DNA from 4 places in the Paenibacillus segetis genome. Region 1 is predicted to be linked to each of the others. Evidence: riboswitches for the same ligand, from Rfam matches in the RefSeq annotation. Region 1 holds a riboswitch; each other region holds the start of a gene.
What was found. Region 1 has a riboswitch for cyclic di-AMP ahead of IEW05_RS12005 (hypothetical protein). Riboswitches for the same ligand answer to the same signal wherever they lie in the genome.
Positions count from the first base shown of each region.

Region 2: another riboswitch for cyclic di-AMP. It lies ahead of IEW05_RS24615 (resuscitation-promoting factor); the one in region 1 lies ahead of IEW05_RS12005 (hypothetical protein).
Region 3: another riboswitch for cyclic di-AMP. It lies ahead of IEW05_RS25290 (C40 family peptidase); the one in region 1 lies ahead of IEW05_RS12005 (hypothetical protein).
Region 4: another riboswitch for cyclic di-AMP. It lies ahead of IEW05_RS20095 (TrkH family potassium uptake protein); the one in region 1 lies ahead of IEW05_RS12005 (hypothetical protein).

Region 1 is NZ_BMFT01000001.1:2,579,072-2,582,191, forward strand. It holds gene IEW05_RS12000 (DUF4218 domain-containing protein) at 86-505, opposite strand; cyclic di-AMP (ydaO/yuaA leader) riboswitch at 709-896, opposite strand; cyclic di-AMP (ydaO/yuaA leader) riboswitch at 1,299-1,465, shown strand; gene IEW05_RS12005 (hypothetical protein) at 1,694-2,125, shown strand; gene IEW05_RS12010 (ABC transporter ATP-binding protein) at 2,180-2,851, opposite strand; gene IEW05_RS12015 (ABC transporter permease) at 2,848-3,120, opposite strand, start outside.
Region 2 is NZ_BMFT01000007.1:61,860-64,979, reverse strand. It holds gene IEW05_RS24620 (TatD family hydrolase) at 1-488, shown strand, start outside; cyclic di-AMP (ydaO/yuaA leader) riboswitch at 706-916, shown strand; gene IEW05_RS24615 (resuscitation-promoting factor) at 1,173-2,309, shown strand; gene rnmV (ribonuclease M5) at 2,426-2,971, shown strand; gene rsmA (16S rRNA (adenine(1518)-N(6)/adenine(1519)-N(6))-dimethyltransferase RsmA) at 2,978-3,120, shown strand, end outside.
Region 3 is NZ_BMFT01000009.1:30,211-33,330, forward strand. It holds gene IEW05_RS25285 (GNAT family N-acetyltransferase) at 1-442, opposite strand, end outside; gene IEW05_RS25290 (C40 family peptidase) at 833-1,321, opposite strand; cyclic di-AMP (ydaO/yuaA leader) riboswitch at 1,326-1,462, opposite strand; gene IEW05_RS25295 (C40 family peptidase) at 1,703-2,194, opposite strand; cyclic di-AMP (ydaO/yuaA leader) riboswitch at 2,201-2,335, opposite strand; gene IEW05_RS25300 (hypothetical protein) at 2,556-3,120, opposite strand, start outside.
Region 4 is NZ_BMFT01000003.1:184,537-187,656, reverse strand. It holds gene IEW05_RS20100 (CPBP family intramembrane glutamic endopeptidase) at 1-963, opposite strand, end outside; cyclic di-AMP (ydaO/yuaA leader) riboswitch at 1,248-1,408, shown strand; gene IEW05_RS20095 (TrkH family potassium uptake protein) at 1,484-2,818, shown strand; gene IEW05_RS20090 (potassium channel family protein) at 2,836-3,120, shown strand, end outside.

The DNA of each region.
Region 1 (3,120 bases):
CCAGTGCATAAATCCATAGAACAAACCATAAATCACGACTAATGCAGCCACCATATACAGATCCATCATGGTCTTTTCAGTCCTTTCAATTGTCTAGCTGTGCGGATTTGTCTGCCAAAAAAGACACATCCCCGCTGTGTGAATATATGACATATTTCGCCCCGAGCCCTTTATAGACTAATCTTGGATTTAAAGATGTTGTAATAACAAAAATCGGTTTTCTCGTCCAAGTACGACACATTTGAATATATCGGCAACATAATGTTAGGCTACTTTCGAACAAATACACTTTGCCCACCGGAAAAGATGGTTGAATCCAAGTGTTCTGATGATTTGTATCCACCAATACAAAACGCTCAATGCCCAATTCTTCTAGCCGATTTTTTCCTGCCTGATTGTTAGTTAACCCCGCAACCTTAATCCCTTTGAATTTCAATAATTTAATGAAAAGTTCTCCTGCTTTTGTTGGTGCCCACACAAGTACATATTCATTTTGATCCGCCATATCTATCTTTTCCCCTTCTCAAGTACATAAGGAGGCAACGAAAATCTCCGAACGATCTTGTGACCATCGTCATTTTCGGACACAGTCTGAATATAGCTGCATCGCGTCATTAGACGTTACCTTTACATCCATTTTTCATAAAAAGGTACAGTAAAGAGCCACAGAGGAAATCCTCTGTGACTCTACATGGGGTCACATTGCACTCATCCTCTCTCCATACGCTTACGAGGTTAGCTGTCGGATTCGGGCAGTGAGAGTTGCCCTACCTGTATAAATGCAAATTGCCTCACATTCTACAGGATTCACCCCATAACTGACTTCCGACTCTCACATCGGTAGTCAATTGTTGGTTCCCCCGCTTTCCTTAACGGAAATTAAGCGGATCAAATATTCAGTTATGTTATGGAAACAGGTGTAATCATACTCTCTAAGCAGATTTCTTGTAAAATGCGTTCCTTGGCAAAAAAAAGCAAAATCGAAACCAAATACATATTGGATAACGCTTACTTACTATCTAATCTCTTTATATCTCTTGTTTTCACAGTTCTAAGGCATTTATCGAATAAACCTCAATTATTGTGATTACTACTTTTCAGGAGTGAAAAATTAGCTATCTGCATATCAGAAGTAAAGAAATCAAGAAACCGAGCTTGAGGAAGATAGAAGCCTTGTATAAGGCCACAAATGTGCTTTTAGTCACTTTTTCTTCTGTTGCTGACCGAATTTGGCTTAACTACGGCCAATAAGATATCTTTTGTTTTTTACAAGGGAATCAAGAAATAGTATCATTCTGATGAAACACACGCTGAATTCCTGCAACCGCGGGAAACGGGGGAACCATCAGGCCGAGCTGGCCTACTTGGGGTGAATCCGACGGAGAATGATTAGTTCTCATGAGGTAGGGCGACTCTCACGGCCCGAATCCGACAGCTAACCTCGTAAGCCATAGAGAGAGACCCTTGATTTGCCACGCATTTGCGCCAGGCTTATTTGTACCTGAATCCGCAAACTGCAGCAGAGGTCCTCCTCTGTCTGCGGTTTTTTTGTTACTCCAAATGAACGAGCATACTTCTCGTTGCTATAAGTTAACAATCAACCTGTTATTTTGGAAAGGAATATAAGATGATGACTACTCATTTGATTAACAAACACCCATTCAACAATAGGAAATATGTCCATTACGTAAAAATGTACGCAGATTCTCTATACGCCCTTAGTTATTTGTTGTTGGAGGACAACACAGCTGCAGAACAAGTAACTACAAATACCTTCCTGGAGCTCTGTGAACCTTTTGCTCAAGATAATTGGGATCCTAAAACATTTTCATTACATGCTTATCAAAGCTGTATTCGTCAATGCACTGAACGGGTGGTAGATGTAGATAGACAGCTTCTTTCTCCTGATACTCCAACGTTGGACGAAAAAGCACTGGAATTTCTATGGTATGGATTGAAGCTTCCACTTATCGAAATATCAGTCATTCTTAGTAACAGTATTCCTACATTAAAGGAACAGCTCATCATGATACGTGAACGGGCAAGAGTTAAAGCAAGTACGATGCAGGTCCTGCCACGTAAAAATCTTGATCAAATAAGACTTGTCAACCTTGCGCAAAAGTAAAAGGGTATCCCCTAAGCCATTTACATGACTTAAGGAATACCCTTGATCAAACTTTTATACTAACACGCCATCCTTCAAGTGTAACACACGATCACACCACTCCAACATTCGTTCGTCATGTGTGACCATGACAGCAGATTTACCTTCTGCCTTCACTTCATCAGCTATCATTTGCACCACTTGTCTACCCCGCTTAAAATCCAAACTTGCTGTTGGCTCATCGGCGAGTAGAATCGCTGGATTGTTCATCCATGCCCGTGCGATCGCCACACGTTGTTTCTCCCCACCAGATAACTTCTCAGGATAATAATTGCGACGGTCCCATATATCCAGCCGTTTCAGCAACTGAGCCGCCCGATCTTTCGCTTCCTTGGCGTGCATCCCCGTTAGACTAGCAACGTATAACAGTTGTTCCTGCACTTTTAAATACGGAAGTAAATTGGCACTTTGAAACATAAATCCAATTTTGTGCAAGCGGATCGATGTAAGTTCCTGTTTACTCTTTCCCGTCAGTGATTCTCCGTCTAGAACAATCTCTCCGCTTGTTGGACTCAGCAACGCCCCTGCGGTTGATAGGAATGTACTTTTACCCGATCCGGATGGACCAAGAACCGCGATAAATTCTCCTTCATTAACCTCAAGATTTAGTTGATTAAGGATAGAGACGTTTAAATCCCCATCACCAAAAGTCTTTGTGACTTGATTCATGATTAGTTTTGCACTCATGCTCCAACCCTCCCAATAGCTTCTAATGCATCTACTTTAGCAACCTGAGTTACTGATATCAGTGATCCTAATAAAGACATACCCACAAATAGACCACTTGTAGATAAAGCTGTAGATAGATTCATCTGGAATGGCATGGACTCAGGAAGGACTGAATTAACACCCCAAGTCAACAATAGACTTAAACTTAAACTTATAATGGATAAAATAAGTACTTGTCCAACAACACTTCTTGCCAAGTATGCCGTCTTGGTTCCCATCGCTTTTAG
Region 2 (3,120 bases), on a different contig from region 1:
GCTTGGATTATTATTGGGATACATCCCCTAAAGATGTTCAACATAAGGTATTTCGCGATCAAATCGGATTAGCTCGGAGTCTAGGGATGCCAATTTGCATCCATAACCGCGATGCTCATGAAGATGTGGTACGGATTTTACGTGAAGAGAAGGCTAGTGAGATCGGTGGAGTGATGCATTCATTCTCTGGAAGCTGGGAAATTGCCAAAATGTGTCTAGATATGGGATTTCATTTATCGTTTGGTGGCCCCATCACTTTTAAAAACGCTAAACAACCAAAAGAGGTTTTGGCACAGACACCGATGGACCGATTATTGATCGAAACAGATTCCCCATATTTGACACCACACCCATATCGAGGAAAAAGAAATGAGTCTGCACATGTACGCTTAGTTGCGGAAGCGGCGGCAGAGATTAAAGGCATGTCCTTTGAGGAAATCGCCGAAATAACCACCAAAAATGCACTGGAACGATTTGGGATTAGATGAATTCGGGAGTAAAAAGGACGAAAAAGGTAGCAATCGGGAAAGATTAATACATTTTAACCGTTTAAAGCTAGATTATTACAATTTTTTAACCATATTTTTAAAAAAACGTGCTTGATTCGTCCTTTACAACATGTATCGAAACAGGATAGAATCTTTTCAGTAATCGAAAATGATGCCATTTGGTAATCCTTGGATATCTTCGATCACATGGTTCCATGAACCAGTCTCGCTGAATCTCCTGCATGGGAGAACGGGGGAACCGATACGATATAGATTAGGTCAACTACCAATCTTACCGTAATTGATTTCTTCATAGGGTCTTTGGGGTGAATTCGAGGTCATTGCGCCATGAGCGAATGTACTGAGAAAGGGCGGCTCTCTGCGTCCGAATCCGACAGCTAACCTCGTAAGCGTCTAAGAGAGGCAACTCGTGCATCCTATTACATCACGATACTCGGAAGCCACGAAGGAGTTCCTCTGACTCTTTCTTTAGGCTTCTTTTATTTTGAATAAATGTAATAGGCACATCATACTCTTGTTAATCAGGAGGATGACATATGCCGACCGGACTGGGGCAGGATGCGAAATGCAGTAGTTCATGCATTTCGTAAAAATGAATAATAGTCACGTCAAATGTATCTTATATCGAATTAGACGGCGGGGCTATGAAGGAGGACGGAAGATATGGGCATTTTCCACAAAAAGGAAACCCATGAATCACGCTCATCCAGCATGTCTTACGCAATGCATTGGAAGCCTGAAAATTTACGCCTTGTTTCTGTAATTAGCTTGTTGGCAGTCGCTGTAGTTATCATCACCGTGATTGGATTGAATAGCCAAGATAAGAAGAGCATCAGCTTGGTCATCGATGGTCAGATCCAACCCTTAGAGACTCGTCAATCGCTAGTGAATGAAGTGTTGGATGAACACTCCATCGTATTGAAACCCGAGGACAAAGTTTCGCGTTCACTCGCTAGCACCCTTAAGGATGGAGACCGAATTGTCATTATACGTGCCATTCCTGTAAAGGTTATAGCGGATGGAACAACTAGAACCCATTTTACAACACAAAACAACGTAGAGGGCGCAATCAAGGAGCTTGGTGTATCCTTGGACCCAGCAGATAAAGTTACTCCTGCTCTAACTAGTGCACTTAAGTCTGATTTGGAGATTCGTATTGTCCGGGTCGACAAACATACGGTGCAACAGCAAGAGACTGTACCATTCACAATCGTTAAGACTGCTGATCCAGAATTGCTTAAAGGCAAGACGAAGGTGATTCAGCAGGGAAGCGAAGGACTGGTTACACACAACATAGAGAAAGTATATGAAGACGGAGTTTTCGTATCTAAGCATTGGTTAGGCAAAGAGGTCTCGAAGGCCGCTCAGCCGAAAGTAATTGCCGTAGGCACGAAGAAACCGACAGCCGTTCTGTCTGCCAGCATCACCCGGAAAGAGGGTGGGGTCGATATTAGTGGACTAACGTCTAAAGGTGGCGTCTCGTTTAAATATAAAAAGATGATCAAAAACGTCACGCTAACTGCCTACTCTGCTGAGGAGGATGGCATAGGTACGAAGACTGCTTCCGGTACCCGCGTACAAGAAGGGAGAACGATAGCCGTTGATAAGAACATTGTCCCTATGGGATGGTGGGTCTATATCGAAGGCGTTGGCTTCCGTCGTGCCGAGGATACTGGTGGTGCAATTAAAGGCAACAAGATTGACGTTTATTACGATAGCCTGAAGGCTGCCAACCAGTTTGGCCGTAAGAAGGGCCGTACAGTCTATGTCATTGGTCCTACCAAACCTGAGTTGAACTAGGCTAAGCTAGTTTTACTTTGCATGAGGAATCGGATAGTATTAGTTTAATAAATAGATGGGTTCAAGAAGAGGATTTATCCTCTTCTTTTTGTTGTGATAAGGAAGGAAGGAATGACATGATTAAAGAGGTCATTGTGGTGGAGGGCCGAGATGATACGGTTGCCGTGAAACGGGCGGTAGAAGCCGATACGATAGAAACAGGTGGTTCTGCGATTAATGAAATGACGCTACGGAAGATTGCTCTAGCACAGGAGCGGCGGGGGGTCATTATTTTTACAGATCCTGACCATGCCGGTGAGCGTATTCGCAAAATTGTGGCCAATCGGGTTCCAGGTTGTAAACATGCCTTCCTTCGGGAAGCTGACGCGACCAAGCGCGGTGATATCGGGGTGGAGAATGCATCGCCTGAGGTCATACGCGAGGCGTTAGACAATGTACGTAGCGAGGTTGCTGGGGAAGCCGGCTTAATCGATTGGGACGATCTGATTGCTGCAGGACTCATCGTCCATCCAGAAGCAGCAGCCCGGCGAAGAATTATGGGAGAACTACTTGGTATCGGATATTGCAACGGTAAACAATTTTATAAACGAATGACGGTGTTCAGAATTAGCCGTGAAGAATTCGTGGCCGCACTGGCACAATTGGAAGACAAAGGGGTATAACTTGTCATGAGTATAATGGAAGAAGTATCAACACCGCGCCGCACGAAGGAGATTATTTCGCGGCATGGGTTTAAGTTCAAAAAAAGCCTCGGTCAGAATTTTCTGATCGATCAGAATATTCTCAGTAAGATTGTGGCTGCAGCGGGGCT
Region 3 (3,120 bases), on a different contig from region 1:
GCGTCATTTTTTCGTATAGATCAGTAATTGTAAAGCCAGCCTTTTGGTAAGCTCGGATTGCCCGGGTATTCCAGGTCAATACCTCCAAATCTATCACATGTTTTGGTTTTCGACGCAGGGCTTCCTCTACAATAGTCAATACAAATGACTTACCCATTCCATGACCGCATAGATCAGGTCTCATCCCAATCCCAAGTCTTGTCACATCGGTAAGTGGGAAGTATTGAGCAAATCCAGAGAGAACACCATTCTCGTCCACTAGAGAAACGTACTGCTCGGCCCGTATAACGGGGTTACCGAACTCTACATCGAGCGCCTTCATTTGTTCCCAAGGGAGCCAACTGTAGACATCGTAAGGAGAGTCGTAGCGCCACGTGCTGATTGATGCTCCGTGATTATCTTCCATAGGGACTATCTTGAACTGGGGATTGGGTTTATCCATCTTTATGCCTCCTTGGACCGTAGGAATGCCGCGTTATGCGATCTCCAGCAGAATTGTTTTACCCTCACTGTAACGGGATTTTATGTCATTGTAAAGGTTCTTAGGTTTAAGATATTGTGGAAAGGGGTAATTTTCTATAGAAGAGTTAACCCAAAAAGTAGCTATTGATGATGAAGTGACGATTTCCATGTCGAAGCAGCGGTATTTTTACGAGCGTAATATAGGGGAATAGGTAGGCATCTGGAGCATTTTGCAGAAATATTTACTCTCATGCCGATTTACCTTTTATTTAAATTTAGAATGAAAAAAACCACAATCAATTCCGGAAAGAATCGATCATGGTATGAGATTTATACATCGTTATATTAAATATGAGGAGTTTCAGAAAAATCAGGATTCAGCCGCAAAGACCGAGTAGCTGTATTGGCTCAAAATTCGTTTAGCGCCAAGGTACCGTTGTTTATAGTAGCTGTTACTTAGACTGTCAGTGCGGATTCCTTTCGATGAAGAGGAGTGTGCAAACTTTCCATCACCAATGTAAATACCGACATGAGATACTCCATTTCCTAACGTGTTGAAGAAAACGAGATCTCCTTCTCTTAATTGACTCTTAGATACTGGCGTCCCTTGCTTGTATTGAGCCGCAGATGTACGAGCAAGACTTACGCCCATTTTCTTGAAGACGTATTGTGTGAACCCAGAACAATCAAATCCACTTGTAGTAATTCCACCAAACTTATAGGGTGTACCGTACACCGAGCTGACGACAGATACTAATGTGCTTTTGTCTGAGGTGTCAGCGGAAGCACTACCAGCTCCTACTCCCATTGTGAACAAAATGGCTAAGCTCGTTACCGCTGCTGTCAATGTCTTTCTCAAGATGTCAAATCCCTTCCAGTGCCTGCGAGGTTAGCTTAAGGATTCGGTTGAAGGTCCCCTATGATCACTCTGAAACGAGATCAATTCACCCATCATGGATCCCCCGTTTCCCCGGTGCCGGGAATTCGGCTGTTCAATATTGTGCACCTGAAAATAGACGTCGTTTTAAAAACATAGATTACAAATTTGTTACTATTTACTCTGGTTATTTTATCAAAGAGATAAAGGTTTTACAAGTTTGATCAGCCAAATGTATTATTTTACCTTAAAACTATCATCGACCTGTTTATGATTCCCGCTTTTGTGGTAATAATTCCTGAGCAGGAAAATAAAAAAACCCGCAGAAAGGATCTACGGGTTTTGCATACTTATAGTTGTTGTTTACTCTACATCATCGTGATCTTCAGTATCCGAAGTAACTTGTTCGAACTTATCTGTACTAAGAATACGTTTAGCCCCGACATAGCGTTTAACATAATAATCATCGCTAAGTTTGCTGATAACTACTCCCTTAGAAGAAGAAGCATGAGCAAATTTCCCGTCGCTAACCATAACGCCGACGTGTGAAACGCCTTTGCCATTGGTATTAAAGAATACCAAATCTCCTGGAATCAATTCATCCTTGGATACTGCAGTTCCCATCTTATATTGGGATCCCGATTGATGTGGTAGCTCGATACCGAGCTTGCCAAATACAAACATCGTGAATCCAGAGCAGTCAAATCCAGAAGTTGTGGTTCCACCGGATGCATACTTGCTACCAAGAGCTTTATCGACGGCGCTGTCTAGCTTAGAATCTGCGAAAGCGCTACCAGTTCCCAGTGTAAATAATAAGGCACAACCTACGGCTACTGCAGTTAACTTTTTCTTCAAAACAGGTCAAGCTCCTTCCAATGCCTACGAGGTTAGCTTAAGGATTCGGTTGAAGGTCCCCTATGATCCCTCTGAAGCGAGATCAATTCACCCAAAGTGGTTCCCCCGTTCCCCGTTAAGGGAATTCGGCTGAGATAATAACTTCCGAGATTACATATTCTACATCTAGATTTAAATTCCTGCTAAAGGTAACAAAAATAATTACAAAGTTGTTACTGCTGTTATTGTAACAGGGCTAGGTATCTTTTGGCAATGGTTAAATAACGAGAATTACAGACTGATATAGAAGACAAGACCTCCGTATATTAACGGAGGTCTTGTTATTAAAGGGAATATGAAGTTTGGTAGTGTTCGGATAAATTTAACTTTTTTGTGACTTCGTTTGCCAGAGATGATATTGAGAGGTTACTTGCCAAACTTTAAATATACTTTGGAATAAAGGGTGAGCCTGTTGCAAGATCAGAGCGAGCAAACCCGTCCAAATCCATGAAACGGCTCCAAATAACATAAACACAGCGAACGTAGAGATTCCTAGAATGAGCGTAATTCCAATTCCCGGCAGTAGATGCCTTATGCAGGTTAATAAGGAACTCCAGGTTCCCACCTTGAACAGATATCCGAATTGAGCGAATAGCAGACATTGACGGATGAGCCATCCATAACAGATCCAACCTAACACATATCCTCCTGTAGTCAGCAGGATAGGAAGGCTTCCTCCTGATTGCAGTAACCGGGGCCAGAGCACATATAGCTTGGGTGCAATCCAAAACGCTGGGCCCAGAATAAGAGCAAGCTCCAGAATATAAAAGAAAAAGAGGGGCTTCCAGAACTCTTTCATACCTCTAAAGAACGGTAATCCGGATTTCTGTGATTCCTGCGGAATGAGTCCGTATAAAATGCCTGCTTGGATCAGAGGGGTCAGTAGT
Region 4 (3,120 bases), on a different contig from region 1:
TAATGGCTCTCCGCCCTCTTTTTGCAGGTATGGAAGCATATTGATCGCTCCGACCATGGTTAGAACAAAGTAACAGCTAGACAGAAATATTCCGCGCTTAAATGAGGAGTGCCTGCGAGCTTTGACGCTGAAAATAATAGCTAGAATACCTAACACGAAGGTTAGAAGTGCATATCCTCCAAATGTAAGCCAATAAGCAATTTGTGTCTGATCCTTCACGTAATTCAGATGAGCCTGGGGTGTATCAAAGTAAGATTCCATTGAGGATACTTGCCCGTATTCAAAACGGAAATCTAGGTAACCTTGGGATTGTCCTGATGTATAGCCCTTAAACTGATATCGGATGCCTACCTCATCTTCCTCTGAAACAAGATCTAACTTATTTCTGTCGAAACCAAATACCTTCAAGTACTTAGTAGCCAGTGCATCCTTTTCATTTAGCCCCAAATTCCCTTCACGTGCCAGTAGGGATTCGGTTGATTCAGATCCTATTAATAGCATCAAATCTTTAGTTGAATTTCCTGCCGAGCCAATCTTTTCAAAACCGACCACTTGCCCTGTTGTTAAATGAACGTCCACAGTCACTGCGGAGTGAACTGCATCTGGATTTTCAAAACGAACACGGAACATTTCAAGTGGAAATTTCTCGCCGTACGATTTCAAATACGATTCCATTAGTTTTTCTTTAGTTAAATAACCGTACATCTCAGAATGGGCCTCGTAGGTAACTAATGCTTTTTCCATATCACCAGAAATGCCTAAAGTTGATTCCATAAATTTTGCTGCGGAATTCTTGGCCTGATCTTTTGTGATGACATTCTTGGATTGCTCCACCTGAAGCGTATCTGACAAGATACTAGGAAGCACTTGCACATATACAAATATAATGAGGCCAATAGCGGCTAATATCCAAAGTGTCCTCGTTTTTAAATTGCGCCCGATTGGGTTAACAGCAGCTTTCATTGTAAAACCCCTTTGAATGAATTTTTGAAAATTTACAACATTTCGATCAATGTTCATCACAGTAAAGATAACACAGGCCGAATACAATCGCCAGAAGTGTGTACGAAATATTGAAAAACTGCAATAACATCGGTAAGGATTAGCAATGCTGGGATAAGGGATTACCCTGAACGTTGTTTCGGTACTTTTAAGCTTTTTTCAATGTTTTTCATGGAAATAAAGCTTTGTGAAGGGGGAAAATAAAGATTATAATCCATTTGGGAAAATGAAATGTAAATAAATGAAAATATGAATGGCCGAATTTCTGTGTGAAAACGGGGGAACCAGTCTTTAGGGGTGAATTTTATTTCAGCGCTTGGGTTATACATCCGGTGATGAAATAAATAGGGCAACTGTGCATGTCCGAATCCGTCAGCTAACCTCGTAGGCCTTTGCAGCAGGAGCCCAAACACCGAGAGGCATTGGATTTCCAGTGTCTTTTTTTCTTGTTCTTGTCTTACTACAGTGATGAGGTGAGCGTGTGATATCAAAATGGTTCAAGCTTTCCCCGCCGCGCGTGTTAGTGTTAGGATTTGCGGCGATTATTCTGACTGGAGCACTTTTATTGATGCTTCCTATTTCGCATACTAATGGGGGGACGTTACCTTTTGTAGATGCTCTTTTTACCTCAACCTCGGCGACCTGTGTAACTGGATTGATTGTTCGAGATACGGGGACTTATTTTTCTACATTCGGTCAAGTTGTAATTATGTTGTTGATTCAGGTCGGCGGCCTTGGTTTTATGACGATGGCAACCTTGTTCTCTTTGGCATTCAAGCGAAAAATATCGCTCAAGGACCGCTTGTTGCTTCAAGAGGCTATGAATCAAAACTCGATGGAAGGCATTGTACGTTTGATTCGTAAAGTATTGATGTATTCGTTAGTGATTGAATCATGTGCCGCGATATTGTATAGCATTCGTTGGGCTTTTGATATGCCACTGGGTCGAGCCATTTATTTTGGTATCTTTCATTCGGTCGCGATGTTTAATAATGCTGGATTTGATTTGTTTGGTGGATTTCGGAGTTTGACGATGTATGTTGGGGATCCCATCGTTAACTTCGTTACGATGTTCTTAATTGTAACGGGGGGCATCGGGTTTATCGTAATGTCAGACTTGATCGATTTCCGTAACCGCCGTAGATTATCTCTTCACTCTAAGGTGGTACTATCCATGACGTCCGCACTGATCATACTTGGAGCAATCGTAATTTTTATATTTGAATTCACGAACACGAAGACGCTGGGACCACTCAGTTGGGGTGAGAAGATATGGAGTGCTTTCTTCCAGTCCGTCACACCGCGTACAGCAGGTGCGAATACGGTGGACATTGGTGCATTAAGACAAGCGACACAGTTCTTTATGATTATCTTGATGTTCATCGGGGCATCACCTGGTTCTACAGGTGGTGGGGTTAAGACAACAACCTTTACAATTTTGATCGGCGCAGTCTTCTCGATGATTCGTGGCCGTTCCGATCTTGTAATATTCCGTTACCGTTTGGCACAGGAGCGTATTTTTAAAGCGGTGACGATTACCATGTTGTCGCTATTTCTCGTCATAGTCGTCGCCATGGTATTGTCTACGACGGAGGACGTTAGCTTCCTGAGCATTCTATTTGAGACCACATCGGCGTTTGGTACGGTAGGGCTGACGATGGGGATCACAGGGAAGTTAACCGTCATAGGGAAGATTATTATTAGTCTCACTATGTTTGCTGGACGTTTAGGGCCTTTAACATTAGCTTATGCACTTGGTCCTAAGAAGGGTAAGGAATTGTATCGCTATCCAGAAGGTAAAATGATAATAGGATAAGGAGTTTGGCAAAACACATGAAAAAACAGCAGTTTGTAGTCATCGGATTAGGGCGATTTGGTTCAAGTCTTGCATTGGAATTGATGGATCTTGGTTACGAGGTTCTCGGTATAGACCAAGACGAAGAGATCGTAAATGACTTGAGTAATCGGCTCACACATGCCGTTGTAGCGGATACTACGGAAGAAGAGGTACTTAGATCGCTAGGGGTTCGCAATTTTGATTGTGGTATTGTGGCCATGGGTAGTGACATCCAAAGGAGTATTCTAACCGCGATTCTGTTGAAGGATCTAGGGATCAAG